DNA from 2 places in the Pseudomonas sp. SZ40 genome. Region 2 is predicted to be linked to the other one. Evidence: predicted binding sites of a transcription regulator. Region 2 holds the regulator's gene; the other holds the start of a gene.

Region 1 (16,884 bases), on a different contig from region 2:
CGGGCCACCAAGGCATTGCCCGCCCAGCACAGCACCGCCACCAGCACACCGGCAATCGCCAGCTGGCGGGAGTGTCCCCCGCCACTCATGATTGCAAGGGGCGCAGACGGTACTGCTCGGGCAGTTGCTCGGCACCGGTGACGGTCACGTCGAGGTCTTTCCAGCGCCCATCCTTGAGGCCGTAGATGCAGCCGTGCACCGACAGCGGCTGACCACGGTGCCAGGCATTCTGGACGATGCTGGTGCGGCTGACGTTGGCCACCTGCTTCATCACGTTCAGTTCGCAAAGGCGATCGACCCGTGCTTCCTCGTCGGCCAGCGCAGCCAGGTGCTCGTGCTGCTCGTAATACAGGTCACGGATGTTGCGCAGCCAGCCATCGATGAGCCCGAACTGCGTGTCGTGCATGGCCGCGCGTACGCCGCCACAACCGTAGTGGCCGGTGACCAGCACATGTTTGACCTTGAGTACGTCGACCGCGTACTGGATCACCGACAGGCAGTTGAGGTCGGTATGCAGCACGACGTTCGCCACATTGCGGTGCACGAACAGCTCACCGGGCAGCAGCCCGACGATATCGTTGGCGGGCACGCGGGCGTCCGAACAGCCTATCCACAGATACTCGGGCGTCTGCTGGCGAGCCAGGCGGGGAAAGAAGTCCGGGTCGTTGTGGGTGATGTTTTCAGCCCAGCGCTCATTGTTGTCGAACAGGTGTTTCAGGTCGCTCATGCCGGTGGCTCGCGGAAAGATCGATGTGCACCATACGGATGCGCTGCCCTTTTTGACAAGGCGATTTCCACCCTGGCGCGTGCACCGAAGGCCACGGCGAGGCATACGAAACGCTGAATCTTTCAGCCGACAAGGCCGTCCACTGACTGTAGCCATCGACAGATCCGGAGTTCGTGATGACGGACAAACAGCTTGAAAACCGCGTGCCGCCAGTTGGCGAACCGCCCATTCTCTGGGACCGGGTGGAAGAGATTCCGCCGAGTCTGCGCGAAACAGGCCCTACCCGTACGCTCGCCAACCAGGGGGACGACGAGGCCCGGGAGACCGATGATCAGCGTGATGCCGTGCAGCCACCGCCCCTATCGGATGAATACGACCTGAGCCTGGTCGATGACGAGCGCGAGCTGCGCCGTCAGGCACGTCGCTGAGCGATCACTCGACCAGCGTACAGGCCATCACCAGCGCGTCTTCGCGGCCGCCCGGCGCCGGGTAGTAATCGCGGCGCCGGCCGATCTCGTTGAAGCCGTAGCGCTCGTAAAGGCGGTAGGCAGCTTGATTGCTGGAGCGCACTTCGAGAAAGCACTCCCCAGCCTTGAGCTGAGCGGCACGCTCCATCAGATGCTCGAGCAGGCGCAGGCCCAGCCCACGGCCCTGGCTTTCCGGCTTGACGGTGATGTTGAGCAGATGGGCCTCGTCGATGATCACGTTGATCACCCCGTGGCCGACCTGCTGGCCACCTTCGAACATCAGCCAGACTTCGTAGGATTTCAGGCTGTCGAGGAAGATGCCGCGCGTCCAGGGATGACTGAAGGCCGCGTATTCGATCTTCAGCACGGCGTCGATATCCGCCTCGGTGGCCCGGCGGAAGGAGATCGCGTCACTCATGCCGATGCCTCCAGCCAGCGCCGCCGCACCCGCTGCATGGCCTGCCACAGCTCGCGCTTGCGCTGAGGCTCGTCCATCAGCAGTTCCAGGCCAGGGAGCGCCCAGGCGGCGCCCAGCTCCTCGACCTGCAACTCGCGGTTGTAGGCCTCGGCGTCAGCGTCGCCGGCGAAACGAATCGCCGGCAGGCCGATCAGCCACAGGCAGGCGCAGGGCTCCTGCTCCTCCAGGCGCGCACCGATGAAGCTCTGTACGAAATCCAGGGCTGCCTGTGGCCCCTGATCCATATTGCCGCGCACCAGCAAGGGCCAGCGCACCGGTTCGCCAACGATCTGCGGGGCGTCCGGCAGGCCGGCGGCGCGCAACAGGTCCTTGAGCAGCAGATAGGCCGGATCGCGACTCTGGAACGGCTCGCCCGTGGGAAGCTCGACCAGCAGCGCACAGCTGCCGGCACGCAACAACTGCAAGGCGAAACGCGGTGGAGGGGCCGGGCGCTCCCGGGGCGGCGGCGCACTGACTTCAGCGGTCGCCGCGGGCTCACTGGCCTTGGCTGCAGAACCGGGTTTGGGCACCTCGATGCGTGGCCGCTCGCGAACCACCTCGTTGCCGGCGGGTGCCACCACTGGCGCGGCTACCGGTGCCTTGGCCTGCGGCAGTGGTGCCACGGCCACTTCAGGCTCCGGCTGTGGCTCGACAGCAACCAGCAACTCGGGCCGCGAAGGTGCCGCGAACGGCAGTTCGACACGGGGCAGCCAACTGGCCACTTGCATGGCATCCAGATAGGCGCGGCGTCGCAGCTCGGTGTTCAAACGTCAGGTACCCGGCACTTCGATTTTCGAGGGCGGTGATTGTCGCGTGAATCGCCTGCTGCGGGTAGCCCCAATGATCCAAAGGATCACCGAGGCGCCCTTGCCTGGCCGTGCGATCAGGGCCGCTGCAGGATCTCGATCCACAACGCGCCATCACCGGCTGGGGCCTCACCGACCCGCTTGAGGCTACCGTTCTCGCCAATCGCGTAGCTGCCCACGGTCTGGCTTTTCTCACCAGTCACCAGCAGCCACTTGCCGCTCGGAAAGAAGGCGATGTTGCGCGGCTGCTTTTCCTCGAGCGGGTAATTGCCGATGTAGCTCAGGCCACCGCTCCGTGGATCGACCTTGAAGGCCGAGACCGAACTGGTGGTGCGCTCGGTGATGTACAGCAGCGTGCCATCTGGCGACAGACGAATATCGGCAGCCCAGATACGGGGCGTTGGGTCATCCTTGAGGTCGTTGTTGGCCGCGCTGCGGGCCTCGCCCCGCGCCAGCCCCAGGCTCTCGGGAACGCCCTCGGCAAGGGCGACTTCCTTCAATGCGCCAGAGTCGGGATCGATGGCGTAGCCGGTGACGCTACCGCTGAGCTCACCGACCACATAGAGGAACTTGCCATTGGGTGAGAAGGCGATATGCCGTGGGCCGGTCTTCGCGGCGGTGCTGGCGAAGCCCTCACCGATGGGCGTCAGCGCGCCGGTTTGCTTGTCCTGGCTGAACTGCAGCACCTTGTCGACGCCCAGGTTGCCGGCGTAGACGAAGCGATCGCTGATGTCGCTGCGGATCGAGTGGGCGAACGGGCCGGTCTTGTAGACCTCGGCCTTTTCCGACACACGCTGCTCGGCATCGATGGCCTGAACGGTGAGTACCGCACCGCCATAGGACGCGCCCATCAGAAACCGCCCGCTGCGGTCGGTCGACAGGTACGCCAGGCTATCGGCCAACGGCGCCTGGCCGCGCTTGTGCAGGCGCCCGGTTTTGCCATCGATGCTGTACACCAGCACGGTGAACGGTGCGACGCGTTGTGCGGCGAAGAGCGTCTTGCCGTCCGGTGAAAGGGCCATCGGGTTGACCTTGTCCCCCGCCGCCGTTTGCTCGACGAGCGCGATGGCACCGTTGCTTTCGTCCAGGCGGTACTGGGAAATCAGGCCGTCATTGGGGCTGGAGATGTAGGCGAACGTGGTGGCGGCATGGACGGGTGCGGCAAGTGCCGAGGTCAGCGCAGCGGCAAGCAGGAGCGGCTTGAACATGATCGAGTGGCCTGTCTGTTGTGATTATTGTGGTCAGTCATCGTATGACTACATAATTATTACGGCAAGTGTAGAGCTACTGGACTCCCGCTGGCGTTGATGCTCAAGCCCGACAGGCGGCAGCCGATACGCTCAAAGAATTACAACAATATCTGCCCGAACAACGAGGCTTTCATGTCATTACGCAATTTGAACATTGCTCCTCGAGCTGCCCTTGGATTTGCCTTGATCGCGCTGATGGTGGCTTTCCTCGGCATTTTCTCGCTGATCACCATGTCGAGCATTCGCGACCGGGCGTCCACCATCGAGACCGACTGGGTGCCCAGCATCCGTACCGTCGATACCATTCGCGAAAACATGCTGCGCATCCGCACCATTTCCTTGCGCGTGGCACTCGACCCCGATCCCAAGAACATCGACACCTACGTCGGCCAGTACGAAGCGCGCAACAAGGTCCTGATGCAGAACATCCAGGACTTCGAGCCCTTCGTCGACACACCGGACGAACAGCGGATCTACGACCAGTTTCGCAAGGACTTCGCCGCGTATCAGCGGGGCATGGGTGAATCCTTCGTGCTGGCGCGCAGCGGCGATCGGCAAGCACTGAACACGCTGTTACTGGTGGACATGAAACCGGTCGTCGATGGCACCGGGGCACAACTCGCCGAGCTGGGAGAGATTTACGGCAAGGGCATCGAAAACGAAGGCAAGGTCTCGGCCGAGGAATATGCCCAGTCGCGGCTGGTGGTCATCGCCGTGATTCTGCTCGCCGCTCTGGTGACCGTACTGCTGGCCTGGTTGCTGACGCGCAGCATCGTCGGGCCGCTGAAGAACGCCGTGCAGGCCGCGCAGCACGTGGCCGACGGCGACCTGACCAAGCGCATCGAAGTCGACGGCCGTGACGAAGTCAGCCAGTTGCAGACCTCGCTGGCGCAGATGCAACAGCGCTTGCGCGAGACCCTGGCAGAGATTTCCGGCTCCTCGACTCAGCTGGCAGCGGCTGCCGAAGAGCTCAACATGGTGACCGAGGAAGCCGGTCGCGGGCTGCAGCAGCAGAACGACGAGATCGAACAGGCCGCCACCGCCGTCAATGAGATGAGCGCGGCGGTGGATGAAGTCGCACGCAATGCGGTATCGACCTCGGAAGCCTCGAAGGCGTCCAACCAGTCGGCCCAGGTCGGCCAGACCCGGGTATCGGAAACCATCGCGGCCATCAGCGGCCTGTCCGGGGAAGTGGAAGGCACCTCCACACTGGTGCAGCGCGTAGCCGAGCAATCCCAGGAAATCGGCAAGGTGCTGGACGTGATTCGCGCCATCGCCGAGCAGACCAACCTGCTGGCGCTCAATGCCGCCATCGAAGCGGCACGTGCCGGTGAGTCCGGGCGCGGCTTCGCGGTAGTGGCCGATGAAGTACGGGCGCTGGCCCACCGTACGCAAAACTCCACCCAGGAAATCGAGCAGATGGTTTCCAGCATGCGTACCGGCGCCAGCCAGGCGCTTACCTCCATGCAGTCCAGCACCAGCAGGGCTCGCGAGACCCGTGAGCTGGCACAGAGCGCCGGCACGGCGTTGAACGACATCACCAACGGGATCAGCGAGATGTACGAACGCAACCTGGTGATCGCCAGCGCGGCGGAGGAGCAAGCTCAGGTGGCCCGCGAAGTCGACCGCAACCTGGTGAACATCCGAGACCTGTCGGTACAGTCCGCCACGGGCGCCCACCAGACCAGCGCATCCAGCCATGAGCTGTCCCGCCTGGCGGCGGACCTCAGCCGCCTGGTCGGGCGCTTCAGCGTCTGAGCAAAACCTGAGTCAGAGAAAAGGATCGCCGCGGCGATCCTTTTTTCATTCAGGGCAGGCTTCGATCAAGCGGTCGCACCCGCCTGCTGCTTGAGCAGGCTGACGAAAGCCTGGGCCGGTGGGCTCAGGTAGCAGGGTTTGCGTTGCAGCACGCCAATGCCGCGGGCCGGTGCAGCCGGCAGCGGATGGACGGACAGGCTGCCATCGGCATTGAAGGTGTCGGCCACGCTCGCCGGCAGCAACGCATAGCCCAGCCCTGCCCGCGCCAATGCGGCTGCGCTGCTCATGTAGGCGACCTCCCACGCCGGCTCGCGCAGCAGGCCCATGCGTTCGAGGGTCTGGTCGGCCATGGTGCGCAGGCTGGTATCCCGGGTAGTGGCCACGTAATCGAGAGCCTGCAGGGCGGCCACCAACTTTGCGCCACGCAGCCTGGCCAGGCCTCGCACCAGCAGCACCAGGCTGTCGTCGTAGAGGGGCTGAAAATCCAGCACACCGGGCTCGTCCGCCACCGAGGTGATGGCGAAGTCCACTTCGGCGTTGCTCACCCACTGACGGATTTCCCCGGCGCGGCCATCGCGCAGGCTGATCTCGATCCCGGGATAGCGCTGGCGATAGTCGACCAGCACCCGGGGCAGCGGCTCGATGGCGACCGAGGGCAACACCGCGATACGCAGCGAACCGCTCTGCAAATGCAACTGTTCGTGGGCGTCGTGCACCGCGTTGTGCATGTCGCGCAGCAAGCGGCGGGCCTGTTCGAGAAAACGCACCCCGGCCTCGGTCAGCTCCACGCTGCGGGTGTTGCGCGCGAACAGCGACAGCCCCAGCGCCTCCTCGAGCTTGCGCAGGCTGTAGCTCAGAGCCGGTTGCGACAGATGGATCTGCTCGGCAGCGCGACTGAAGCTGCGCTGCTCGGCGATCAGCACGAAGGCTTGAAGCTGGCGAAAGCTGATATCCATGGCCACTGCTTTTATAAAATTAACTTATCAATTGATATCACATTTCGAATTCACAACTAAATCCAGACGCTGCAGGCTGACACCCGACCTCGACCTGGATCAATAATGATGACAACAGTCCATATCGGTTGCGGGGCAGGCTTCGCCAACGATAGACCCGATGCCGCCCTGGCGCTGGCGAGCGATCTGGCCGCTCGTGACGGCCGCCGCTTCCTGTTCTTCGAACTGCTCGCCGAACGCACCCTGGCCGAGGCGCAGCTTCGTCGCCTGGCTGACGCGGAAAGCGGCTACGCCACCCGCCTATTCGACTTTCTCGAGCCTGTGCTGGATATCTGCCTGGCTGCCGGCATCCCGATCATCACCAATGGCGGCGCGGCCAATCCCAGCGCTGCGGCCCGGCGCCTGCGCAAGCAACTGCAGGCTGGCCGCTTCGCAGCGGCGCGAATTGCCTGCGTACTGGGTGACGATCTGCTCGGGTCGGGCGAGGTGCTACGACGCTGGCTGCCAGAGACACTCGACGGCGAGGTGGTGTCGGTCAACGTCTACACCGGTGCCGATGGCATCGCCCAGGCCCTCGACGAAGGTGCCGACATCGTCCTTTGCGGGCGCGTGGCCGACCCAAGCCTGGCGGTTGGCCCGCTACGCCATGCCTTCGGCTGGCAGGCCGAGGATTGGGACCGCATTGCCCTGGCCACTGCGGTTGGCCATTTGCTGGAATGCTGCACCCAGGTCAGCGGTGGCTACTTCGCCCATCCGGGCCTCAAGGATGTGCCGGATCTGGCCAACGTCGGTTGCCCGATCGCCAGCGTCCAGGCCGACGGCCGTGTGACCATCGGCAAAGCCGCCGGCACCGGTGGCTGCGTCAGCGAACGCACGGTCAAGGAGCAGTTGCTCTATGAAGTCCATGACCCCGCTGCCTACCTGACCCCGGACGTGACTCTCGACCTGAGCCAGGCAACAGTTCGGCAGGTCGGTCCTGATCGTGTAGAGGTAGAAGGCATACGCGGTCATCCACGCCCGGCCGAACTGAAAGGGCTGGTCGGTCTGCGTGGCAACTGGTTCGCCGAGGCGGAAATCTCTTACGCAGGGCCCGGCGCCCTCGCCCGCGCCGCCCTGGCCCGGGACATTCTGCTGCAGCGCTGCGCCCGCCTGGCGCCGCGGCTCACGCCCTGGATCGACCTGATTGGGGTCGCCAGCCTGTTCAACGACGCGCGAGGCGAGTGGCTGCAGCAGCGCCTGGCCAACGCAGCGGACCCGCAGGATGTGCGCCTGCGCATCAGCTTCGTCGACCACGACAGGGCACTGCTGGAAAACCTTCTGCTCGACGCCGAGTCGCTCTACACCAACGGCCCGGCGGGCGGCGGCGGTGTGCGCCGGCATCTGAGCGAATCCCTGGGCACGGCGAGTTTCTTAATCCCACGCACCGCGGTGCAGCAACAGGTGGAGTGGTTCTGATGAGCGATACGGTATTGCTATGCGATTACGCCCACGCTCGCGCAGGCGACAAGGGCAACATCCTCAGCGTGGCAGTGTTCGCCTATGACCCGGCGCATTACGCCTGGCTGGTCGCCGAGCTGACCAGCGAACGCGTGGCGGGCTGCCTGGCCCACCGGCGGATCGGCAGCGTACGCCGTTATGAGCTGCCGAACCTGGGCGGCCTCAACTTCGTGGTGGAAAACGCCCTGGAGGGCGGCGTCAACGCCAGCCCCGGCATCGACCGGCATGGCAAGAGCCTCAGCTATGCCCTGCTTGACCTGAGGCTTCCCACGCCCTCCTGAGCTCACCCAACGCCAGACCCGCGACTCCAACAATAATAAAACCGGAGAGATCGTCATGATCACCGCACTCGGTTTCACCCTGATGTTCGCCATCGTCATCCTGATTCTGATGCGCCGCATCACCCCGCTGGTGGCCTTCGTCACACTGCCGGTCATCGCTTGCCTGCTGGCCGGTTTCGCGCCCGCGCAAATCGGCACGTTCATCACCGAAGGGCTGAAGACCGTGGCGCCTACAGCCACGCTGTTCATCTTCGCCATTCTGTATTTCGGCATCATGCGTGATCGTGGTCTGTTCGACCCGCTGGTGCGTTTCCTGCTCAAAAGCACCAAGGGTCGTCCGCTGGCGGTCGCCATCGTTACCGTCGCGGTGACGGCGGTCACTCATCTGGACGGCATCGGCGCCGCCACCTTTCTGCTGGTGATTCCCGCCTTGCTGCCGCTGTACCTGCGCCTGGGCATGAGCCGGCAGATGCTGCTCTGCCTGGTGGTGCTCAGCGCCGGGGTGATGAACATGGTGCCCTGGGGCGGCACCACCACGCGCGCTGCCGCGGTGTCCGGGCTGGATGCCTCGCAGCTGTGGATATCGCTGATCCCGATCCAGGCCATCGGCCTTGCTCTGGTGATGTCGCTGGCGGTATTTCTCGGCCTGCGCGCGCAACGCAGCTTCGCCGCCAGCGGTGGTGTGATCGATGACAGCGAACCGGCCGACGCGCCGCTGCCCGACACCTCGCAGATGCTGCCCCCCAATACCTGGCTCTATTGGGCCAATCTGGCGCTGACCGCGGGCATTCTGGCCTGCCTGTTCACCGGTGCTTTCCCGCTGTTCGCCTGTTTCATGGTCGGCCTGGGGGTGGCGTTGCTGCTCAACTATCCAAGCCTGGACGAACAGAACCGCGCCCTGCGCGCGCACGCCACCGATGCCATGCAAATGGCCCTGGTGATGCTCGCTGCCGGCATCCTGCTCGGGGTACTGGCCGGTGCCGGCATGTCCGACGGCATGGCCCACTGGATGATCAACGTGCTGCCCGAAGGCTCGGCCAACTGGATTCACGTGATCATCGGCGCCTTCGGCGTGCCGCTGGGCATGCTGTTCTCGCCGGATGCTTACTACTTCGCACTGCTGCCCGTGATTCGTGATGTCGCGGTAGCAGCTGGCGTCGACCCGGCCGCCGTGGCCAGTGCCATGCTGATCGGCGAAAACACCGGCTTCGGCGTCAGCCCGGTGGTACCCAGCGTGTACCTGGCCATCGGCCTGGCCGGTGTCGAGCTGTACAAGCACATCCGTTACACCGTGCTGTGGGCCTGGGGCATCAGCCTGATCATGCTGGCCTCGGCGGTGCTGCTGGGGGTGGTGACGGTCTGAGCGAGCCCGCGCGAAGCCGTAGACGCCCGCTTGCGGGCGGTGCGATGGCGGGCATTGCCTTTATCTGCGCCATGGCCACCATTCGCCGGCAAGCCGGCTCCTACAGATCACGGTGATCGTGCCACCCGTAGGAGCCCGCTTGCGGGCGATGCGATGTCGGGATTTGCCGGTATCCGCGCCATGACCACCATTCGCCGGCAAGCCGGCTCCTACGGATCACGGTGATCTTGCTATGCGTAGGAGCCCGCTTGCGGGCGATGCGATGGCGGGCATTGCCGGTATCTGCGCCATGGCCGCCATTCGCCGGCAAGCCGGCTCCTACGGATCACGGTGATCTTGCTACGCGTAGGAGCCCGCTTGCGGGCGATGCGATGGCGGGCATTGCCGGTATCTGCGCCATGGCCGCTATTCGCCGGCAAGCCGGCTCCTACAGATCAAGGTGATCTTGCTACGCGTAGGAGCCCGCTTGCGGGCGATGCGATGGCGGGCATTGCCGGTATCCGCGCCATGGCCACCATTCGCCGGCAAGCCGGCTCCTACAGATCACGGTGATCGTGCTACTCGTAGGAGCCCGCTTGCGGGCGATGCGATGGCGGCCTTTGCCGGTATCCGCGCCATGGCCACCATTCGCCGGCAAGCCGGCTCCTACGGATCACGGTGATCTTGCTACGCGTAGGAGCCCGCTTGCGGGCGATGCGATGGCGGGATTTGCCGGTAGTTGCGCCATGGCCACCATTCGCCGGCAAGCCGGCGCCTACAGGATCACGGTGATCTTGCTACGCGTAGGAGCCCGCTTGCGGGCGATGCGATGGCGGCCTTTGCCGGTATCCGCGCCATGGCCACCATTCGCCGGCAAGCCGGCTCCTACAGATCACGGTGATCTTGCTATGCGTAGGAGCCCGCTTGCGGGCGATGCGATGGCGGGATTTGCCGGTAGTTGCGCCATGGCCACCATTCGCCGGCATGCGAGTTCTCACCCGCATGGAAATGAAAAAGGACCGCCGAGGCGATCCTTTTTTGCAGCGAGTGTGCAAACACGTCTTACAGGGACTGATCCCACGGGCGGTCGCCGTGCTCATCCTTGATGCGCGTCGGCAGGCCCATCACGTCCAGCGCCTTGAGGAACGGCTGGGCTGGAAGCTCTTCGACGTTGACCATGCGCTGCACGTCCCACTCGCCACGGGCAACCAGCAGGGCTGCCGCCACCGGTGGTACTCCTGCGGTGTAGGAGATGCCCTGGCTGTCGGTCTCGGCATAGGCTTCTTCGTGGTCGGCCACGTTGTAGATGAACACTTCGCGCGGCTTGCCATCCTTGGTGCCTTTCACCAGATCACCGATGCAGGTCTTGCCGGTGTAGCCCGGCGCCAGCGAGGCGGGATCTGGCAGCACGGCCTTGACCACTTTCAACGGCACGACTTGCAGGCCTTCTGCCGTGGTTACCGGTTGCTCGGAGAGCAGGCCAAGGTTCTTCAGTACGGTGAATACGTTGATGTAGTGCTCGCCGAAGCTCATCCAGAAACGCACGTTGGGCACGTTCAGGTTCTTGGAGATCGAGTGCACTTCATCGTGACCGGTCAGGTACAGGTTCTGCTCGCCGACAACGGGCAGGTCATCGGTACGCTTGACCTCGAACATGGTGTTGGTCGTCCACTGGCTGTTCTGCCAGCTGTAGACCTGTCCGGTGAATTCGCGGAAATTGATTTCCGGGTCGAAATTGGTGGCGAAGTACTTGCCGTGGGAGCCAGCATTGACGTCGAGGATGTCGATCGACTCGATCTTGTCGAAATGCTCTTGCTGGGCCAGTGCCGCATAGGCGTTGACCACACCCGGGTCGAAGCCCACGCCGAGAATGGCGGTGACGTTCTTCTGCTGGCATTCCTCGAGGTGTTTCCACTCGTAGTTGCCATACCAGGGCGGAGTTTCGCAGATCTTGCCCGGTTCTTCGTGAATGGCGGTGTCCAGATAGGCAACGCCGGTATCGATGCAGGCACGCAGCACCGACATGTTGAGGAAGGCGGAACCGACGTTGATGACGATCTGCGATTCGGTCTCGCGGATCAGCGTCTTGGTCGCCTCGATGTCCAATGCGTCAAGCGCGAATGCCTTGATCTCGGCCGCCTGTTTCAGGCTGCCCTTGGCATGCACGCTGTCGATGATGGCCTGGCATTTGGAGATGTTCCGTGACGCGATGGCAATACGACCAAGTTCGTCGTTGTGCTGCGCGCACTTGTGGGCCACCACCTTGGCGACACCTCCTGCACCAATGATAAGAACGTTCTTCTTCAATTGTTTCACCTCCAGATACTGCATGTGTTGAGAAAGTTACTGCGCTATCACAAGCCAACTCACGCCTGAGTACGGCGCTGAAAGCCATTCGATCCGGTGGGCTGAAGCCCACCCTACCCCGCACATCGCGGTATCACTACAGGTGACTCGTAGGGTGGACGTCGCTTCATCCGTCCACCAAACACGGTGTCCAAAAGAGCGTTGGCCACGCGCCCCGGCCCCCCCTACGCCCACATTGCGGCTGCTATGAAAGGCTCGACAGGTAGTCGTCGAAACCGAACTCGCGCACCACCTCGACACTGCCGTCGAGCTGCTTCACCACGATGGCCGGCATCTTCAGGCCGTTGAACCAGTTCTTCTTGACCATGGTGTAACCCGCCGCGTCGACGAACGACAGGCGATCGCCGATCTGCAGGGGCTTGGCGAACTGGTACTCGCCGAAGATATCGCCGGCCAGGCAGGATTTACCGCACACCATGTAGGTGTGCTCACCCTCGCTGGGCGCCAGTTTGGCGTTGAGGCGATAGATCAGCAGGTCGAGCATGTGCGCTTCGATGGAGCTGTCGACCACGGCCAGGTGCTTGCCGTTGTAGAGCGTGTCGAGCACGCTGACTTCCAGCGATGCGCTGCCGGTGATGGCCGCTTCGCCTGGTTCCAGATAGACCTGCACGCCATACTTCTCGGAGAACGCCTTGAGGCGCGCGCAGAAGGCGTCCAGCGCATAACCTTCGCCGGTGAAATGAATGCCGCCACCGAGGCTGACCCACTCGACCTTGTGCAGCAGGTGGCCGAAGCGCTCTTCGATGTGCGAAAGCATCGTGTCGAACAGGCCGAAGTCGCCGTTCTCGCAGTTGTTGTGGAACATGAAGCCGGAGATCCGATCGATCACCGCTTCGATCTTCGCCGGATCCCACTCGCCCAGGCGGCTGAACGGGCGCGCCGGGTCGGCCAGCAGATAATCCGAGCTGCTCACCTGCGGGTTCACGCGCAGGCCACGCACCTTGCCTTCGGACTGTTCGGCGAAGCGCTCGAGCTGGCCGATGGAGTTGAAGATGATCTTGTCGCAGTTGGCCAGCATCTCCTCGATCTCGTCGTCGGCCCAGGCCACGCTGTAGGCGTGGGTCTCGCCGGCGAACTTCTGGCGACCGAGCTTGAGCTCGTAGAGCGAGGACGAGGTGGTGCCGTCCATGTACTGCTGCATCAGGTCGAAGACCGACCAGGTGGCGAAGCACTTGAGCGCCAGCAGCGCCTTGGCACCGGAGTGTTCACGCACGTAGGCGATCTTCTCCATGTTGCCCAGCAGCTTCTGTTTGTCGATGAGGTAGTACGGCGTTTTGATCATTGCGCAGTCCGTAATAAAGGTCGGCCAACAGGAGCCCGCCAGCCTCCTGAAAAAAGCGGACGCGAATTGTGCCGACAACCGCCACAGATCGAAAGGCCGCTGAGCATATTTTGTCCATTTGCGGATATTTCAGGCCGCGAACCGATCAGCGTCCAACGCGCTATTTGCCGCCGAGCATGCCCATCGGCGATGACGACCGCGTGACAATGCAGCGGCATGCCGCTTTCCCGTACAATTGGCGTTTTTTCGAAATCGAGCGACAGCCCCGCGATGATCGACCCCAAACGCGTATTGCGCGCCCTAGCCGAGCACTGGGCGCTGCTCGAACCGCTCTGTGAAAGCTTCGATAGCGGCACCCTGAGCCTGGTCGAGCTGCGCAAGCAGCTTACCGCCCAGTTGCCGCCGCAAAGTACCGCGGTGGACGTCACTGCCCTGCTCGACCAGTGGATCCGTCTGGATATTCTGGTACCAGTGGCCAAGAGCCCCAACCGTTTCGAGCTCAACGCGCAGATTCACGACTTTCTCGCCTACCTGCGCCGCGAGCACCGCCTCGGCCTGTGCCTGGAAATCGAAGCCTACCTGCGCCACCTCGAGCGCCTGGCCGGCTACATCCAGGACGCCTTCGAGATACGCGACGGCAACGATCTGGCCCGCCAGTTGCGCCTGCTCGACATGCGCGTGCGCGATGTTCTGAAGAAGCTGGGCAACGATGAACAGGCGCTGATGGGCGTGGCCGAACGGGCCAAGACCAGCGACCGGCAGATCCCCCTGCGCCAGCGCTACGCCGAAGTGCTGGCCACCTGGGACGAGTACGTCGAGCCGATGATCCAGTTGGTCGCCGCCGACGGCGCCTTCGAGCAGGGGGTGCGCCGTGTCGAGCAGGTGCTGCTCAAGCTGCTCGGCGAACAGCAGCGCCTCGGCCAACTGGTCGATGATGACCTGCTGCTGCGCACCCACGCGCGCATCCTGGAAATGCAGACCACCGCCCAGTTGACCCTGCGCAAGGCCCGCGAGCTGCTGCTGCCGCTGCGCGAAGAGGCACGCCGGCACAACGCCGTGACCCGCGGTGCGGCGCTGGCGCTGTCGGTGATCCGCAAGAAGGGCATCGAGGCGGTGCCGCAGGCTGCGATGCCGATGTTCACCCGCCCGCAGAGCAACTTCCTCGGCAGCGCGTCCCAGGTCGAGGCCTATGTGTATGCCCTGGCTCGCTTCGAGGCCAAGCCCAATCATTTCCCGAAGGCCAGCGGCAAGCGCAAGGGCGACAGCCCACGGGCACCGAAAACCGCACGGGAAATGATCGACCGCTGCGAGCAGTCGCTGCCGCTGCCGGACCTGATGACCTGGCTGCTGGAACAGGAGCCCGAGGGCGCCACCGACGAACTGCTCTACTGGTTCTCGCGCCTGTCGCGCGAAGGCCGCTTCCAGCGCGATCGCCTGGAGCGCCAGGTCTACCTGACCCGCGAGCACGAGATCAGCCTCGCGTCCTTCGCCCTGGTGGGCCGGCCAAGTGCCTGATTTTTACGTAGGGTGGACCGGGGCGCGCGGCCAACGCCGTCTTTTGTCCACCTTATTGATTGCCATGCGGTGGACGGATAAAGCGCCGTCCACCCTACGACTGCCCGTGAGCATGACGCATGAACATTGATTTGAAAGAAATGACCCAGCTCGCAGCCGCGTTCCGCGACCTGTTCAAGGGCTACCACATCTCGCGCAGCGAGCCCGAGTGCTACGCCCAGCTGTCCAGCATGCAGGATCAGTATCGCGCGCTGTTCCGCGCCCTGGGCTTCGAGCTGGTGTGCGACCCGCGCGGCTTCTACTACTTCGTGCCTGAGCAGGCCGCGCCGCAGGTCAACAAGACCGCCCAGCGCCTGGCGCTGTTCACCTTCATCCTGGTCGAGCACCTGGCCGATCAGGGTCGCGACCCGCTGTCGGTGCTCGACGGCGGCAGCATCGGCCGTGACGAGTTGCCGGCCCTGCTCGACAAGTACCGCGACCTGTTCCTGCAGGCCGAAGTGACCACCCATGAAGAGCTCGAAGACAAGGTCATTCGCCGCCTGACCCAGCTCGGTTTCGCCGAGGACAGCAACGGCGTGTACCGCTTCCTGCCGCCGATGCATCGTTTCCTCGACGTCTGCCTGGCGGTGCAGCACGACCGTGATCTGGCAGCCAGCCTGCACAGCTCGGAACTGTCGCTGCCGGCGCCGGTGCTGATCGACGATGACAGTGGTGACCCGATCATCACCCTCGACGATGCCGTCGAAGAAACCGAGGAACAAGCCATGGCCCGCGCCCTGGCCGAAGAGCGCGCTGCACAGGAGCAAGACGCATGACCCAGGAACGCTACGGCATCCGCCGCTTCGCTCTGCTGAACACCGCCGGCTACAGCCTCGGCCTGTTTCCGCTGGAAAACCCGCTGTCGGTCTATGGTGCCAACAACCTCGGCAAATCGGCGTCGATCAACGCCCTGCAGTTCCCGATCCTGGCGCGCATGTCGGACATGAGCTTCGGCAAGTACAGCCTGGAGCAGTCGCGCAAGTTCTACTTCGCCACCGACACCAGCTACATCCTCGTCGAAGTCGCCCTGCCCCATGGTCCGCACGTGATCGGTGTGGCGGGGCGTGGCCCCGGCGGCGGCTTCGGCCATCAGTTCTTCGCCTACGCGGGCGAACTGGATCTGGATCACTACCAGCAGGGTGGCACCTGCCTGCGTCAGCGCGAGCTGTTCAAGAACCTCGGCCAGGCCGGCATCACCGCCTATGAGCTCAAGCCCGACGAACTGCGCCGCCTGCTGGTCGGCGGGCACACCAGCATCCCGCTGGATCTGACCCTGATTCCGTTGCGCTCCACCAGCGAGCAGAGCCTGAAGACCTTCCGCGCGTTGTTCATCAACCTGCTGCACATGCGCGAAATCACCGCTGCCAAGCTCAAGCAGCTGTTCCTCGACGCTTTCGAGCACAGCCTGCGCTCTGGCAGCGTCGACTACATCGCCGCCACCGAAGAGGCCTTCCGCGACGTGCGCCGCATGGAGCAGGACTACCAGGCGCTGGTCACCGCTGGCCCGCTGATCGAGGCACTGGCGTCCGGCGTGACCCAGCGCGAACAGCTACGCGGCAAGCTGCATCGCCTGTCGCCGCTGCTCGACTCGCTGCTCGGCACCTGGCACGACTATGCCGATGCCCGCAAGGAAGAGCTGGTGATCCAGGCCGAGCACTACCGCAACGAGCAGGATGGCCTGCAGAACGATCAGCGCGGCGGCACTCAGGAACTGATGCGCATGGAGCGCGAGATCAGCGAGATCCAGCGCTGGCTCGGCGAGCTGGCGGTGCTGAAGAACCGCTTCGCCCTGGTCGACGACTTCAAGGTACTGGAAGCCCAGTTGCTGGCCGCCAAGGATGCCCACGACGAACTGGCCGGGGCCCTGGCGCAGTCCCGCCAGTTCTCCAGCGAAGACCTGGACGAACGCCTGCGCGATCTGGAGAAACGTCTCAAGTCGGTCAAGCAGCAGCTCGACCACGCCGACAACAACAGTTACTCGCGCCTGCGCGAAGAGTTCTCCCAGGGCGACGTCGATCGCCTGATGCGCCTGTTCAACGGCCAGCTATTCAGCCTGCCACTGGGCGAGAAAGGCATTCAGCTCGACGACGGCGATGTGTGGGTCAAATCCCTGGAAGCGATTCTCGACAGCTTCAAGGGC
Region 2 (15,411 bases):
CTTGCTGGCGATTTCTGGTCTTGATGCGATGTTGCGGTAAGGCCGCTATCGCCTCGCCCGCAAGCGGGCTCCTACAGGACTGTCGTAGCGCCGTGGCGTAGGAGCCAGCTTGCTGGCGATTTCTGGGCTTGATGCGGTATTGCGGTGTGGCCGCTATCGTATCGCCCGCGAGCGGGCTCCTACGGGAATGTCGTAGCGCCGTGGCGTAGGAGCCAGCTTGCTGGCGATTGCTGGGCTTGATGCGATGTTGCGGTATGGCCGCTATCGCCTCGCCCGCAAGCGGGCTCCTACGGGACTGTCGTAGCGCCGCTGTACGTAGGAGCCAGCTTGCTGGCGATTTCTGGTCTTGATGCGATGTTGCGGTGTGGCCGCTATCGTATCGCCCGCAAGCGGGCTCCTACGGGAATGTCGTAGCGCCGTGGCGTAGGAGCCAGCTTGCTGGCGATTTCTGGGCTTGATGCGGTGTTGCGGTGTGGCCGCTGTCGTATCGCCCGCAAGCGGGCTTCTACGGGAATGTCGTAGCGCCGTGGCGTAGGAGCCAGCTTGCTGGCGATTTCTGGGCTTGATGCGATGTTGCGGTGTGGCCGCTGTCGTATCGCCCGCAAGCGGGCTCCTACGGAGGCAGGTAGCGCCGCTGTACGTAGGAACCAGCTTGCTGGCGATCCCTGGTCCTGATGCGATGTTGCGGTATGGCCGCTATCGTATCGCCCGCGAGCGGGCTCCTACGGGGCTGTCGTAGTGCTGTGGCGTCTAGGTGCGGCGCGACTGGTGCAGCTTGGCGACCAGCTCTGCTTCGGCCTTGCTCAGGCCGCAGGATTGGGTCAGGTCATCGGCGCTGGCACCCATGCCGACCAGGCGAGCGGCCTGGGTGAAGGACAGGCTGGAGGGATCGCGTTGTTCGATCTGGGTCAGTTTGTCCGGCAGCGGCGCGACGGTGCGGCGTAGCTCGTGGAGCTCCTCGCCCATACGGATGCTGCCAGTCAGGTAGGTGTCCAGGCGCTTGCCCAGCTCGCGGATGCGCTGGTCACGCTGGGTGTCGCGCTCGGCCTGTAGCTGGCTGGCCAGGCGCAAGCGCCCTGCCAACCACACGCAGGTACCCACCAGCCCGGCACAGACCAGGGCAAGAACGATCAGTGCAGCTTCGAGCACCTCAGATGCTCTCCAGCTCCGACCACTCCTCCTCGGTCATCATCTTGTCCAGCTCGACCAGGATCAACAGCTCGCCGTTCTTGTTGCACACGCCCTGGATGAACTTGGCCGACTCGTCGTTGCCGACGTTCGGTGCGGTTTCCACTTCGGACTGACGCAGGTAAACCACTTCGGCCACGCTGTCGACCATGATGCCCACGACCTGCTTGTCCGCCTCGATGATGACGATACGGGTGTTGTCGGTGACGTCGGAGGAATCCAGGCCGAAACGCTGGCGCGTGTCGATCACGGTGACCACGTTACCGCGCAGGTTGATGATCCCCAGCACGTAGCTCGGCGCGCCAGGTACGGGGGCGATTTCCGTGTAGCGCAGGACTTCCTGCACCTGCATCACGTTGATGCCGTAGGTTTCGTTGTCCAGACGGAACGTGACCCACTGCAGGATCGGATCTTCAGCGCCTTGTGCAGAGTTTTTCTTCATGGCCTAGCCTCGTCATTGACCGCGTGTGGCGGTGTGCGGGATTCCCGCTATTCAATCGGCTGCCCGCGCCACGGCGCGCGCATCCAGTAATCAGTGTATCTGTCCGTTGCTCATGCGCTTGGTCGCGCCGCTGGCGATCAACTCGGCCAATGCGGCGACGTCCAGCAGCGCACACATGTGTTCGATCACCGTACCCGCCAGCCAGGGCCGCTGGGCCCGCTGACTGCGCCACTTGATCTCGTCCGGGTGCAGGCGAATCGAACGGCTGACCTGGTGAACGGCCAAACCCCACTCGTAACCCTGAACGGAAATCACGTACTGCAGCCCCTGGCGGAAATCCTCTCGATAGCGATCCGGCATAACCCAGCGCGCGGTGTCGAGCACCTTCAGGTTGCCCGACTGTGATGGCAGTATGCCGAGAAACCAGTCCGGTTGGCCAAACAAAGGTGTCAGGTCCTGCCCCGCCAGCGGATAGATGGAGCCCAGACACACCAGTGGCACGGCAAGCGTCAGGCCAGCGACGTCGAACAGCAGGCATTCGAACGGCTCTTCAGCCCACTCGGGGCGACCGTCTGCCAGCACCGAGGCGATCTGCGGCGCCGGGCGATGAACTTCGGCCACAGGCTCGACCACCGACGGCATGGCAATCGGCTCGACGAACACCGGCGCCAATGCCTCGACCACCGGCTCGACAACCACCTCGGCCACCGGCTGAACCAATGTCAGGGGCGCGGCTTCGACACGCGGCGCGGCCTGGGCATCGCGAATCTGCTCCTCGAGCACGGCAGCCTCGAAATCATCGAGGCTGCTCTGGGCCTGCTCCTGTTCGAGCTCGACCGCGGCCTCCTGCAGCAACCCGTCGAGGTACGACTGCAGGGCCAGTTGGGGCCTTGTGGCTGTGGCGGTGGAACGACTCATGAATGCAACCCGCAATGGAGACCTGTATGAGCTATCGGCCGCAAGGGCGGCAGACTTGAGGCTGTTTGCGCAGAATATCTGGCCATGGCGGATCAGGCCACTTGAGACGCAGGCTGCTGCGCCAGCAAATGCTTGAGCAGCGCCCGGTAAGCGATGGAGCCGCGGCTGTTGGCATCGAACTGCGAGGGGGTCAGCCCGGCCCGGCTGGCATCACGCAGGCGGGTGTCGACAGGTATATAGGCTTGCCAGAGATGCTCGGGGTAGGTGCTCTTGAGCAACCGCAACGTCGACATCGATGCCTGGGTACGGCGGTCGAACAGGGTCGGCACGATGGTGTACGGCAAGGCTTGCTTGCGCGAGCGATTGATCATCGCCAGGGTGCTGACCATACGCTCGAGCCCCTTGACCGCAAGAAACTCGGTCTGCACCGGAATCACCAACTGCTGGCTGGCTGCCAGGGCGTTGACCATCAGCACACCGAGCAAGGGCGGACTGTCGATCACCGCGTGGTCGAAATCCTGCCACAGCTGCGCCAGGCTCTTGGCGACCACCAGCCCCAGGCCACTTTGTCCGGGAGACTGTCGCTCCAGGGTGGCCAGTGCGGTGCTCGACGGCAGCAGGGAAATTCGTTCGTGACTGGTCGGCAGCAACAGCTGCTGCGGCAGCCCCTGGGGCACGCTGCCCTGATGCTGGAACAGGTCGAAGACGCTGTGTTCGAGGCTATCGGGATCGTGACCGAAATAGCTGGTCATCGAACCGTGCGGGTCGAGATCGACTACCACCACACGTTTGCCGGCGTCTGCCAGCAGACCTGCAAGGGCGATGGTCGAAGTGGTTTTACCCACGCCGCCTTTCTGATTGGATACAGCCCAAACTCTCATACTCTTCATCCTCCCGGAGCAGGCTGAGCCCGGCCGAGACTGAGTGCCCACTTCATTGCGCAGGCGACGGGGAATTGACGGCGCCATTGGCTGGAGCCTGTGCTGCAGGCGCTGAAGCAGGTTGCGTGCCAGCACGCTGCATCGCCGCATCCGGCTGGGCATTGGCGCTACCCACGCCGCTTACACTACGCCGCACATCGAGATTACGCGAGACCACCAACACCACTCGACGATTGCGCGCCCTGCCCTCTGCCGTGGCGTTGTCGGCTACCGGCTGAAACTCGCCATAGCCCACCGCCGCCATGCGTGACGGATCGACGCCATCCATGGCCAGCATCCGTACTATGCTGGCAGCGCGTGCGGTAGACAGCTCCCAGTTGGTTGGGAACTGCGCGGTTCTGATCGGCTGATTGTCGGTGAAGCCTTCCACGTGCACAGGGTTGCCGTAGGGCGCCAGAATCTTGGCAATCTTCTCGATGATCTCGAAGGCTGCATCGTTGGGCAGTGCATCGCCGCTGGGAAACAACAGCCCGGAGCTCAATTCGATTTCGATCCACAGCTCGTTGCCGCGCACTTTCAGCTGATCGCTCTGCAGCAGCCCGCCGAAGGCCTCACGCACGCTGTCGGCAATGCTCTCCAGGGTCGAGGCGGCGATCTGCTGCGCCGTCTCCTCATCCACCATGGAGCGATCCGGCTCGGTGGTGCGCGGTCGCTCATCACCCACCGGAATGGGTTTGATCGAGCGATCAGGCTGATTGAACACGCCCGTCAGGGTTTCCGAAAGGATCTTGTACTTGCCTTCGTTGATCGAGGAAATCGAGTACATCACCACGAAGAAGGCGAACAGCAGCGTGATGAAGTCCGCGTAGGACACCAGCCAGCGCTCGTGATTCTCATGCTCTTCGTGGCGGCGTCGGCGAGCCATGATCAGTTCATGAAGCCTTGCAGCTTCAACTCGATGGAGCGTGGGTTCTCACCCTCGCCGATGGACAGAATGCCTTCGAGGAGCATTTCCCGATACGCCGACTGGCGCATGGCCACGGACTTGAGCTTGGCACCGATGGGCAACAGCAGCAGGTTGGCGATGGCCACGCCGTAGATGGTAGCGACGAAAGCGACGGCGATCCCGCCACCGAGCAGGCTCGGATCGGCCAGATTGCCCATCACGTGGATCAGCCCCATGACCGCGCCGATGATGCCGATGGTCGGCGCGTAGCCGCCCATGCACTCGAAGAACTTGGCAGCCTGTATGTCGCGACTTTCCTGGGTGTAGAGATCGACCTCGAGAATACTGCGGATGGCTTCCGGCTCGGCGCCATCGACCAGCAGTTGCAGGCCCTTGCGTGCGTAGGGATCGGCTTCGCCGTCGGCGACCGCCTCGAGGCCGAGCAGGCCCTCCTTGCGCGCGGTCATGCTCCAGTTCACCACCCGGTCGATACCGCCAGGCAGATCGATCTGCGGCGGGAAGAAGATCCAGCGCAGGATGCTCATGGCGCGCTTGAATACGATGACCGGCGTTTGCAGCAACGCCGCCCCCAGCGTACCGCCGATCACGATCAGCGCCGCCGGGCCGTTGAGCAGTGCCGAGACATGACCGCCTTCCAGGTAATTGCCGCCAAGTATGGCGACGAATGCCAGGATGACACCGATCAGGCTCAGTACATCCATCAGAGGCAGGCCTCGACCAGATGCCGGCCGATGTCATCCAACGGGTACACCGCATCCGCCAGGTTGGCCTTCACGATCGCCATGGGCATGCCATAGATCACGCAACTGGCTTCGTCCTGCGCCCATACCTGGCTGCCCCCCTGCTTGAGCAGGCGAGCGCCTTCGCGACCATCGGCCCCCATGCCGGTCAGCACCACGGCCAACACCTTGTCGTTGTACGACTTGGAGGCAGAACCGAAGGTGATATCCACGCAGGGTTTGTAGTTCAGACGCTCGTCGCCGGGCAGGATGCGGATGGTGCCGCGCCCGTCGATCATCATCTGCTTGCCGCCCGGCGCCAGAATGGCCAGCCCGGGGCGCAAGATGTCGCCATCCTCGGCTTCCTTGACGTTGATCTTGCAGAGTTTGTCCAGACGTTCGGCGAAGGCCTTGGTGAAGGCCGCAGGCATGTGCTGGATCAACACGATCGGCGTCGGGAAATTCGCCGGCAACTGCGTTAGCACCCGCTGCAGAGCGACCGGGCCGCCGGTCGAGGTGCCGATCGCCACCAGCTTGTAGGCCTTGCGCTTGGGCGCAGCACTGGCGCTGGACGAATGACGTTCGGCAGGCGGGTGACTCACGCTTGGCTGTGGCCGCGCCGCGGGTGCAGGTGCGCTCGACGTACTGGCAGGTCGGCTCAGGCTACCGCCGGCAGGCGGCGTCAGGGACGCCGTGCCGATCCCCCGGCGGTTGCTGCGCGAAATGCTGTGCACCTTCTCGCACAGCAGTTGCTTGACCTTCTCCGGGTTGCGCGAGATGTCCTCGAAATTCTTCGGCAGGAAATCCACCGCCCCGGCATCCAGCGCATCCAGGGTGACCCGGGCGCCTTCGTGGGTGAGCGAGGAGAACATCAACACCGGTGTCGGGCAGCGTTGCATGATGCTGCGCACTGCCGTGATGCCGTCCATCAACGGCATCTCGTAGTCCATGGTGATCACGTCCGGCTTGAGTGCCAGCGCCTGATCGATGGCCTCACGTCCGTTGGTGGCCGTGCCGACCACGGTGATGTTGGGATCGGACGAGAGGATCTCCGAAACCCTGCGGCGGAAGAAGCCGGAGTCGTCGACCACCAGTACCTTGACAACCATAAACACTCCTAAGCGGCACGGCAGAGGCCGCGCCGCGGACGATCAGATACGCCGTGCGTAGCGTTTGAGCATGCTTGGCACGTCGAGAATCAGGGCGATGCGCCCGTCGCCGGTGATGGTCGCACCCGACATGCCAGGCGTGCCTTGCAGCATCTTGCCCAACGGCTTGATCACCACCTCTTCCTGGCCGACCAGTTGATCGACGACGAAGCCGATACGCTGATTGCCGACGGTGAGAATCACCACATGGCCTTCTCCTTGCTCTTCGTGGGCAGCCTTGCTGACCAGCCAGCGCTTGAGATAGAACAGCGGCAATGCCTTGTCGCGAACGATCACCACTTCCTGGCCGTCGACCACGTTGGTGCGCGACAGGTCGAGATGGAAGATCTCGTTGACGTTGACCAGCGGGAAGGCGAACGCCTGGTTGCCGAGCATCACCATCAGCGTCGGCATGATCGCCAGGGTCAGTGGCACCTTGATGACGATCTTCGAACCCTGACCTTTCTGCGAGAACACGTTGACCGTGCCGTTGAGCTGGGAAATCTTGGTCTTCACCACGTCCATGCCGACGCCACGGCCGGACACGTCGGAAATCTCGGTCTTGGTCGAGAAACCGGGGGCGAAGATCAGGTTGTAGCATTCCAGATCGGTCAGGCGATCGGCGGCGTCCTTGTCCAGCAAGCCCTTTTCCACGGCCTTGCTGCGCAGCACGTCGGCATCCATACCCTTGCCGTCATCGGTGATCATCAGCAGGATGTGGTCACCTTCCTGCTCGGCGGACAGCACCACGCGCCCGGTACGCGACTTGCCAGCGGCCTCGCGTTCTTCCGGGCTTTCCACGCCGTGGTCGACCGCGTTGCGCACCAAGTGGACCAGCGGGTCGGCCAGGGCTTCGACGAGGTTCTTGTCGAGATCGGTCTCTTCACCGACCAGCTCCAGATTGATCTCTTTCTTCAACTGGCGAGCCAGGTCGCGAACCAGGCGCGGGAAGCGCCCGAAGACCTTCTTGATCGGCTGCATGCGGGTCTTCATGACCGACGTCTGCAGATCCGCGGTGACCACGTCGAGGTTGGACACGGCCTTGGACATGGCCTCGTCGCCGCTGTTGAGCCCCAGGCGCACCAGGCGGTTACGCACCAGCACCAGCTCGCCGACCATGTTCATGATTTCGTCCAGACGCGCGGTGTCGACCCGCACGGTGGTTTCCGCTTCACTGGCTGGTGCAGCAACGGCCGGCGCAGCCGCTGCCTTGGCCGGCTCTGCCTTGGCCGCAGGTGCTGGTGCTGGTGCCGGCGTAGCCTTGGCAGCTACCGGCGCAGCGGGTTTGGCTGTCGGCTTCGGCGCTGGGGCCGCAGCGGCTGCGGGGGCAGGAGCGGCAGCAGCGGGAGCGACCGGTGTCGGCTCGACGAACTTGCCTTTGCCATGCAACTGATCGAGCAGCGCTTCGAACTCATCATCGGTGATTTCGTCGCTCTGCGCCGCGGAGCTGGCGGATACGGCAGGAGCAGCCGGTGCCGGCGCTTCCACCGCAGGAGCCACGAACTGGCCCTTGCCATGCAATTGGTCGAGCAAGGCTTCGAATTCGTCATCGGTGATGTCATCGCCGCTGGCGCTGCTCGCAGCGCTGGCCGGAGCAGGCACAGGCACAGGCGCTGGCGCCTGGACAGCAGCCGCTGCTGGCGCTGCGAACTGGCCTTTGCCATGCAACTGGTCGAGCAGCGACTCGAATTCGTCATCGCTGATTTCATCATCAGAGGCGCTGGCTTGCGGCTGCGGCTCGTCACCCAGGGCGTCGAGCAACTGCTCGAACTCGCTGTCGGTGATATCCGACGAGGCTTCGGCTGTCACCGGCTCGGCGACAGCAGCAGCCACTGGCGCAGCGACTGCGGCAACTGGCGCCGGCTGGGCACTGGCCGGCTCGGCCAGACGCGCCAGGGCGGCCAGCAGCTCGGGAGATGCAGGCGTCGGCTCGGCGCGCTCGCGCACTTCGGCGAACATGCCATTGACGGCATCCAGCGCCTCGAGCACCACGTCCATCAACTCGGAGTCGACGCGACGCTCACCCTTGCGCAGGATGTCGAACACGTTCTCGGCGATATGACAGCACTCCACCAGCTCATTGAGCTGAAGGAAACCGGCACCGCCTTTTACCGTGTGAAATCCCCGAAAAATCGCGTTGAGCAGGTTCATATCGTCCGGGCGGCTTTCCAGCTCTACCAATTGCTCGGACAACTGCTCGAGAATCTCGCCGGCCTCTACCAGGAAATCCTGGAGGATTTCTTCATCGGCGCCGAAGCTCATATGACGTGCTCCTAAAATCCCAGGCTGGACAGCAAATCGTCGACGTCGTCCTGGGAAGAAGCAACGTCATCACGCTTATCGGCATGAATCTGCGGACCTTCACCATGTGACGCAGGTTTTTGTTTGTTTTGCTCGGCACGCAGCTCTTCGTGGTCGTGATCGATACCCGCGAAGCGGTCCACCTGACTGGCCATCAGCACCAGTTTCAGCAGATTGCTCTCGACCTCGGTCACCAGTTGCGTGACACGCTTGATCACTTGCCCGGTCAGGTCCTGATAGTCCTGCGCCAGTAAAATGTCGTTCAGATGCCCGGACAGCTTGCTGCTGTCACGCTGGCTGCGCGCCAGAAACAGCTCGATGCGCTTGGCCAGTTCACGGAACGCGTCAGCGCCCATTTCACGACGCATGAAGCGCCCCCAATCCTCGCTCAGGGCATCGGCTTCGCTGCTCAGGTCGTTGACCAGCGGCGCGCTTTGCTCGACCAGATCCATGGTGCGGTTGGCTGCACGCTCGGTCATGGTCACGACGTAATTGAGCCGCTCGGTCGCATCGGAGATCTGCGAGACCTCCTTGGCGTGAGGCATGCGCGGGTCGAGCTGAAAATTGACGATAGCGTTGTGCAGCTCACGGGTGAGCTTGCCGACTTCGTGGTAAAGACCACGGTCGCGCGCCTTGTTCAGTTCGTTGATCAGCTGTACCGCTTCGCCAAAGTTGCCTTGTTCGAGGCTGTTGACCAGTTGGCGGGCATTGCTTTTCAGGGTCGACTCGAGGTCGGCCTCTTTTGAATCATCGTGTTCCATAACAACCTCGCGGCAGACATCAGCCGTTGACCCGCTCGAAGATTTTCTCGATCTTTTCCTTGAGCACCTGGGCAGTGAATGGCTTGACCACATAGCCGTTCACACCGGCCTGGGCGGCCTCGATGATCTGATCACGCTTGGCTTCTGCCGTAACCATCAGCACGGGCATCTGCTTGAGGCGCTCGTCGGCACGCACTGCGCGCAGCAAATCGATGCCACTCATGCCCGGCATGTTCCAGTCGGTCACCAGGAAGTCGAAGCTACCGCTCTGCAGCATCGGCAATGCGGTGGTGCCGTCGTCGGCCTCCGCGGTGTTGGTGAACCCCAGATCACGCAAGAGGTTCTTGATGATCCGTCGCATCGTCGAGAAATCATCGACGATGAGGATTTTCATGTTCTTGTCCAAGTCGACCTCCGTACAGTCCTAAAACGCCTCGGCATTCCAAAGCGCTTATAAATCGTGAAACCGGCCTGGCGGAACGCCGCAAACCTATTGCGCCCGGCTTTGCTGCGTCCACTGTGTATGTCCAGCGCCTGAAATTTCCCTATGCGCGCCATTCCACCAACCGCGCGCGTAAACGCGCGGCACACTGACTGTGCAATTGGCTGACCCGCGACTCACTCACTCCCAGTACCTCGCCGATTTCCTTGAGGTTCAATTCCTCGTCGTAATACAGCGACAACACCAACCGCTCACGCTCCGGCAGGTTGCTGATGGCATCCACCAGCGCGGCCTGGAAACGATCGTCTTCCAGTTCATGCGATGGCCCATGGTGCAAAGAATTCGTGTCTTCCTGCAGTCCGCCGCTTTCGCCTTCCTGCAACAGGTCGTCGAAACTGAACAGGCGGCTGCCCAAAGTGTCGCCAAGAATGCCGTAGTAATCTTCGAGACTCAATTGGAGTTCGGCAGCAACCTCCTGATCTTTAGCGTCTCGCCCCGTTCTGGCTTCGATTTTTCTGATTGCGTCGCTGACCATACGGCTGTTGCGGTGTACCGAACGCGGTGCCCAGTCGCCCTTGCGGACCTCATCGAGCATGGCGCCACGAATGCGAATGCCGGCGAACGTCTCGAAACTGGCGCCCTTGCCGGCGTCGTATTTGCGCGATGCCTCGAGCAGACCGATCATCCCGGCCTGGATCAGATCATCCACCTGCACGTTGGCGGGCAACCGCGCCAACAGGTGATAGGCAATGCGCTTGACCAACGGCGCGTAACGTTCGATCAACTGATGCTGTGAATCTCGTGCTGTTGCCTTGCTGTACATACGGAGTCCAGAGGCTGTCGTCATACAGCCGTGTCTGCAGTCGGTTGTTGCACCAGGCGCTCAACGAAGAATTCCAGATGGCCTCGCGGATTGGCCGGCAGTGGCCACGCATCCACCTTCTGGGCAATCGCCTTGAACGCCAGCGCGCACTTCGAGCGAGGGAACGCCTCATACACCGCACGTTGTTTCTGTACGGCCTTGCGTACCGATTCGTCGTACGGCACCGCGCCCACGTACTGCAGCGCGACATCCAGAAAACGGTCGGTCACCTTGGTCAGCTTAGCAAAGAGATTACGGCCTTCCTGCGGGCTGTGCGCCATATTGGCGAGCACCCGGAAACGGTTCATGCCGTGGTCACGGTTGAGGAGCTTGATCAGCGCGTAGGCATCGGTGATCGAGGTGGGTTCATCGCACACCACCACCAGCACTTCCTGGGCGGCGCGCACGAAGCTCACCACCGAGTCGCCGATACCGGCGGCGGTATCCACGATCAGGACGTCGAGGTTGTCGCTGATGTCGCTGAAGGCCTGGATCAGGCCGGCGTGCTGCATGGGCGTGAGCTGCACCATGCTCTGGGTGCCGGAGGCCGCGGGAACGATACGAATGCCGCCAGGCCCCTGCAGAACCACGTCTCGCAGTTCGCACTGGCCGTCGATGACATCGGCCAGGGTGCGCTTGGCCGTCAGGCCGAGCAGCACGTCGACGTTGGCCAGACCGAGGTCGGCATCCATGAGCATTACGCGCCGACCGAGATCCGCCAACGCCAGCGACAAATTCACCGACACATTGGTCTTGCCAACGCCGCCTTTGCCGCCGGTCACCGCGATCACCTGTACGGGATGCATACCCATGTTATCTACACACCTTATCTAACTTCGCTTTAAGCCTTAGGGCCATTGTGCGCTGCCGTGGCGAGCACAACCAGCACTTCGCCACACCTGCCTGTTCATCCTGCACGTCGTGCCGGGTCTTGGTACAACCCGGCGAACATGTCGGCCATCGTGTCTTCGCTCGGCTCATCCGGGGCCTGCAGGCCAACGGCACGGCTGACCAGCTGATGACTGCGCGGCACATGAACGTCGTCCGGGATCCGCGGACCATCTGCCAGATAGGCTACCGGTAGACGGTGGCTAATAGCCAGACCCAATACCTCGCCCATGCTGGTCGCTTCGTCCAGTTTACTCAGAATGCAGCCAGCCAGCCCACAGCGCTTGTAGCTGTGGTAGGCCGCCTTGAGCACCTGCGCCTGGCTGGTAGCCGCCAGCACCAGGTAATTGCGCGCGTTGACACCGCGGCTCGCCAGCGTCTCCAACTGCATGCGCAGCGCCGGATCGTTGGCCGGCAAGCCGGCGGTGTCGATCAGTACCACGCGCTTGCGCACCAGCGGTGCCAGCGCCTGAGTCAGTGACTGACCAGGATCGACGTGGGTCACGGATACGCCAAGGATACGGCCAAGGGTCTTGAGCTGCTCCTGGGCACCGATGCGGTAACTGTCCATGCTCACCAGAGCGATGTTCGTGGCGCCGTACTTGAGTACGTAGCGCGCTGCGAGCTTGGCCAGGGTGGTGGTCTTGCCCATGCCGGCCGGGCCAACCAGAGCGATCACGCCGCCCTCTTCCATCGGCTCCTGCTTGGGCGTCTGAATCGAGTGTGCAAGGTGCGCAAGCACCATGCGCCAGGCCTGACGCTGATCGCTCAGCGAGGCAACGCGATCGAGCAGCGTACGCGCCAGTTCACCAGGCAGGCCCATGCGTTGCAGGCGACGCCACAGGGTGGCCTGTTGCGGGCGACGAGCCTGCAGCTGCCCCCAGGCCATGGAGCCCATCTGCATTTCGATCAACTCACGCAGGCCATGCAATTCGGAGCGCATGGACTCAAGGGCAGACTGATCGACCGAAGCCGAGACCGGCTTCTTCTGCTGACGCTCGAGTACCGCGTCCAGGCTGTCGACTGGCGCGGCAGCAGGCGCTTCGGCGAACATCTGACGATCCTTGCCGGCATCGAGCTGCGCACGGGTGGTCAGTTCGGCCTGGGCGGAAGCGATGCGCGACTGAGTCTTGCGCAGCTCGGCCTCCAGCGCCGGATTGGCTTGTCGCGCCGGAGGGGGCGCAACCTGATAATCGAGCGCGGCCGTCAATTCCACGCCACCCGCTACTCGGCGGTTACCGATGATGGTCGCGTCAGCGCCCAGCTCATCACGAACCAGCTTCATGGCTTGGCGCATATCGGCGGCAAAAAAGCGTTTGACCTGCATGGCCCGTACCCTCGATTAGTTCTGCCCCACCGTCGCAACGATGGTGACCTGCTTGTTGTCCGGAATTTCCTGGTACGCCAGAACATGCATGCTCGGGACGGCCAACCGGGCGAAACGCGAGAGCATTCCCCGAACCGGCCCGGCCGCCAGCAGAATCACCGGCTTGCCAAGCATCTCCTGACGCTGCGCTGCTTCCACCAGGGAACGTTGCAGCTTCTCGGCCATGCCAGGCTCCAGGAGGATGCCATCCTCGGAGCCTTGACCGGCCTTCTGAAGACTATTTAGCAATATCTGTTCCAACCTTGGCTCAAGGGTGATCACAGGCAGCTCCGGCTCTAGTCCCACGATGTTTTGCACGATTGCACGGGCCAGCGAGACACGTACTGCGGCCACCATGGCGGCGGGATCTTGACTCCGTGGCGCGACGTTGGCGATGGCTTCGGCAATGGTACGGATGTCGCGCACCGGCACCTGCTCCTGCAGCAGCGCCTGCAGCACCTTGAGCAGGGTCGACAGCGAGATCAGGCCAGGAACCAGCTCTTCTGCCAGTTTTGGCGAGCTTTTCGCCAGCAATTGCATCAATTGCTGGACTTCCTCGTGGCCCAGCAGCTCGTGGGCATGCTTGTGCAGAATCTGATTGAGGTGCGTGGCGACCACGGTACTGGCATCCACCACGGTGTAACCGAGCGACTGCGCCTGATCGCGCTGACCGGGATCGATCCAGACGGCCTCCAGGCCGAACGCCGGATCTTTGGCGGCGACGCCATTGAGCGTGCCGAACACCTGACCCGGGTTGATCGCCAGCTCGCGATCCGGATACACCTCGGCCTCGGCGACGCTCACCCCCATCAGGGTCAGGCGATAAGCGTTGGGCTGCAGATCCAGGTTGTCGCGAATATGCACGGACGGCATCAGGAAGCCCATCTCCTGAGAGAGCTTCTTGCGTACGCCCTTGATCCGCGCCAGCAGTTGCCCGCCCTGGTTGCGGTCGACCAGCGGAATCAGCCGGTAACCGACTTCCAGGCCGACCATGTCAACCGGCATCACGTCATCCCAGCCCAGCTCCTTCACTTCCTGAGCACGCTGCGCGGGCAGCAACTCCTGCTGGCGCTGCACTTCCTGAACTTCGGCTTCCTTGGTCTTGCGCTGCTTGTTGGCGATCCAGTAGGCGGCACCGGCAGCCACCAGGCCCAGGCTGATGAAGGACATGTGCGGCATGCCGGGCACCAGGCCCATGGCGATCATGATGGCCGCGGACACCGCCAGCGCACGGGGCGAAGCGAACATCTGACGGTTGACCTGGGCACCCATGTCTTCGGAGCTGGAAACCCGGGTCACCATGATCGCGGCAGCGGTGGACAGCAGCAGCGACGGGATCTGCGCCACCAGGCCGTCACCGATGGTCAGCAGGGTGTAGATGCGGCCGGCTTCGCCGAAGCTCAGGCCGTGCTGCAGCATGCCGATGGCCATGCCGCCGATCAGGTTGATGAACAGGATCAGCAGGCCGGCGACGGCGTCACCGCGAACGAACTTGCTGGCACCGTCCATGGAGCCGTAGAAATCGGCTTCCTGAGCGACTTCGGTACGGCGCTTCTTGGCTTCGACCTGATCGATGAGGCCGGCGTTGAGGTCGGCGTCGATGGCCATCTGTTTGCCGGGCATGGCGTCCAGGGTGAAACGCGCGCTCACTTCGGAGATACGCCCAGCACCCTTGGTGACCACCACGAAGTTGATGATCATGAGGATCGCGAACACCACGATACCGACCACGTAGTTACCGCCGATCACCACTTCACCGAAGGCCTGGATCACCTTACCGGCAGCGTCATGGCCATCCTGGCCGTGCAGCAGCACGACACGCGTGGAGGCGACGTTGAGCGCCAGGCGCAGCAGGGTCGCGGCCAGCAGGATGGTCGGGAACACCGCGAAGTCCAGCGGCCGCAGCGCGTAGATCGCCACCAGCAGGACGACGATCGACAAGGCGATGCTGAAGGTGAACAGCACGTCCAGCAGGAACGGCGGAATCGGCAGCATGACCATGGCGAGCATGACCAGCAGCAACAGCGGGATGCCGAGATTGCCGTTGCGCAACCCGGAAAGGTTGCTGCGAACGTCGCCAATCATTTGTGCGCGATCTACTGCCACTTGGTTACCCCGGCTTATTCAATCTTTTGACGCCTGAACGCCCTTGCTGCCGGTGTTTGCAAGAACCTTTCCAACTCTTCGAAAAGCGCGAAATGACTGGGCTACGAGGCCCATGAGAAGTGCCGTGAGCGGCACCGAGGCGAGACGAAAACACGAACCCCGCCGGCAAACACGAGTCCACACCCTGTGGGCGGTGGTTTCGCCCCCCGTTTTTCCATGCTCGAGGAGTCACGTATGAAACGCTGGATGATGGCCGCATTGGCCAGTTGCTGCGCTGCAAGCCTGCAGGCCGCCGACCTGACGGTCGACCTCAACGCCGTGGACGCCAAGGGCGTAGGCAGCTCGGTGGGTAAGGTGGTGATCAGCCAGAGCCCCTACGGCGTGGTTTTCACCCCCGAACTGCATGACCTGGAACCCGGCGT

What was found. Region 2 encodes FliA, which starts transcription of late flagellar genes. Its sites were predicted from a motif close to CTAAAGTTTNNNNNNNNNNNGCCGNTAA; they were not measured.
Region 1: the regulator FliA is predicted to act here: its motif matches at 3,768-3,795, upstream of ACT9T4_RS25390 (methyl-accepting chemotaxis protein).

What each region holds. Positions count from the first base shown of each region.
Region 1 is NZ_JBQWIF010000057.1:5,429-22,312, reverse strand. It holds gene ACT9T4_RS25420 (DMT family transporter) at 1-89, opposite strand, end outside; gene can (carbonate dehydratase) at 86-727, opposite strand; gene ACT9T4_RS25410 (hypothetical protein) at 904-1,155, shown strand; gene rimI (ribosomal protein S18-alanine N-acetyltransferase) at 1,160-1,612, opposite strand; gene ACT9T4_RS25400 (energy transducer TonB) at 1,609-2,418, opposite strand; gene ACT9T4_RS25395 (lactonase family protein) at 2,535-3,665, opposite strand; gene ACT9T4_RS25390 (methyl-accepting chemotaxis protein) at 3,840-5,465, shown strand; gene ACT9T4_RS25385 (LysR family transcriptional regulator) at 5,531-6,421, opposite strand; gene ACT9T4_RS25380 (acyclic terpene utilization AtuA family protein) at 6,527-7,876, shown strand; gene ACT9T4_RS25375 (AtuA-related protein) at 7,876-8,199, shown strand; gene ACT9T4_RS25370 (CitMHS family transporter) at 8,255-9,562, shown strand; gene ACT9T4_RS25365 (saccharopine dehydrogenase family protein) at 10,604-11,848, opposite strand; gene ACT9T4_RS25360 (carboxynorspermidine decarboxylase) at 12,093-13,190, opposite strand; gene mksB (Mks condensin complex protein MksB) at 13,461-14,705, shown strand; gene mksE (Mks condensin complex protein MksE) at 14,825-15,520, shown strand; gene mksF (Mks condensin complex protein MksF) at 15,517-16,884, shown strand, end outside.
Region 2 is NZ_JBQWIF010000048.1:110-15,520, forward strand. It holds gene ACT9T4_RS24100 (DUF2802 domain-containing protein) at 751-1,149, opposite strand; gene ACT9T4_RS24105 (chemotaxis protein CheW) at 1,151-1,630, opposite strand; gene ACT9T4_RS24110 (CheW domain-containing protein) at 1,721-2,548, opposite strand; gene ACT9T4_RS24115 (ParA family protein) at 2,641-3,429, opposite strand; gene motD (flagellar motor protein MotD) at 3,482-4,354, opposite strand; gene ACT9T4_RS24125 (flagellar motor protein) at 4,357-5,097, opposite strand; gene ACT9T4_RS24130 (protein-glutamate methylesterase/protein-glutamine glutaminase) at 5,097-6,224, opposite strand; gene ACT9T4_RS24135 (chemotaxis protein CheA) at 6,267-8,525, opposite strand; gene ACT9T4_RS24140 (protein phosphatase CheZ) at 8,537-9,325, opposite strand; gene ACT9T4_RS24145 (chemotaxis response regulator CheY) at 9,345-9,719, opposite strand; gene fliA (RNA polymerase sigma factor FliA) at 9,871-10,614, opposite strand; gene fleN (flagellar synthesis regulator FleN) at 10,611-11,441, opposite strand; gene flhF (flagellar biosynthesis GTPase FlhF) at 11,537-12,844, opposite strand; gene flhA (flagellar biosynthesis protein FlhA) at 12,860-14,968, opposite strand; gene sodC (superoxide dismutase family protein) at 15,224-15,411, shown strand, end outside.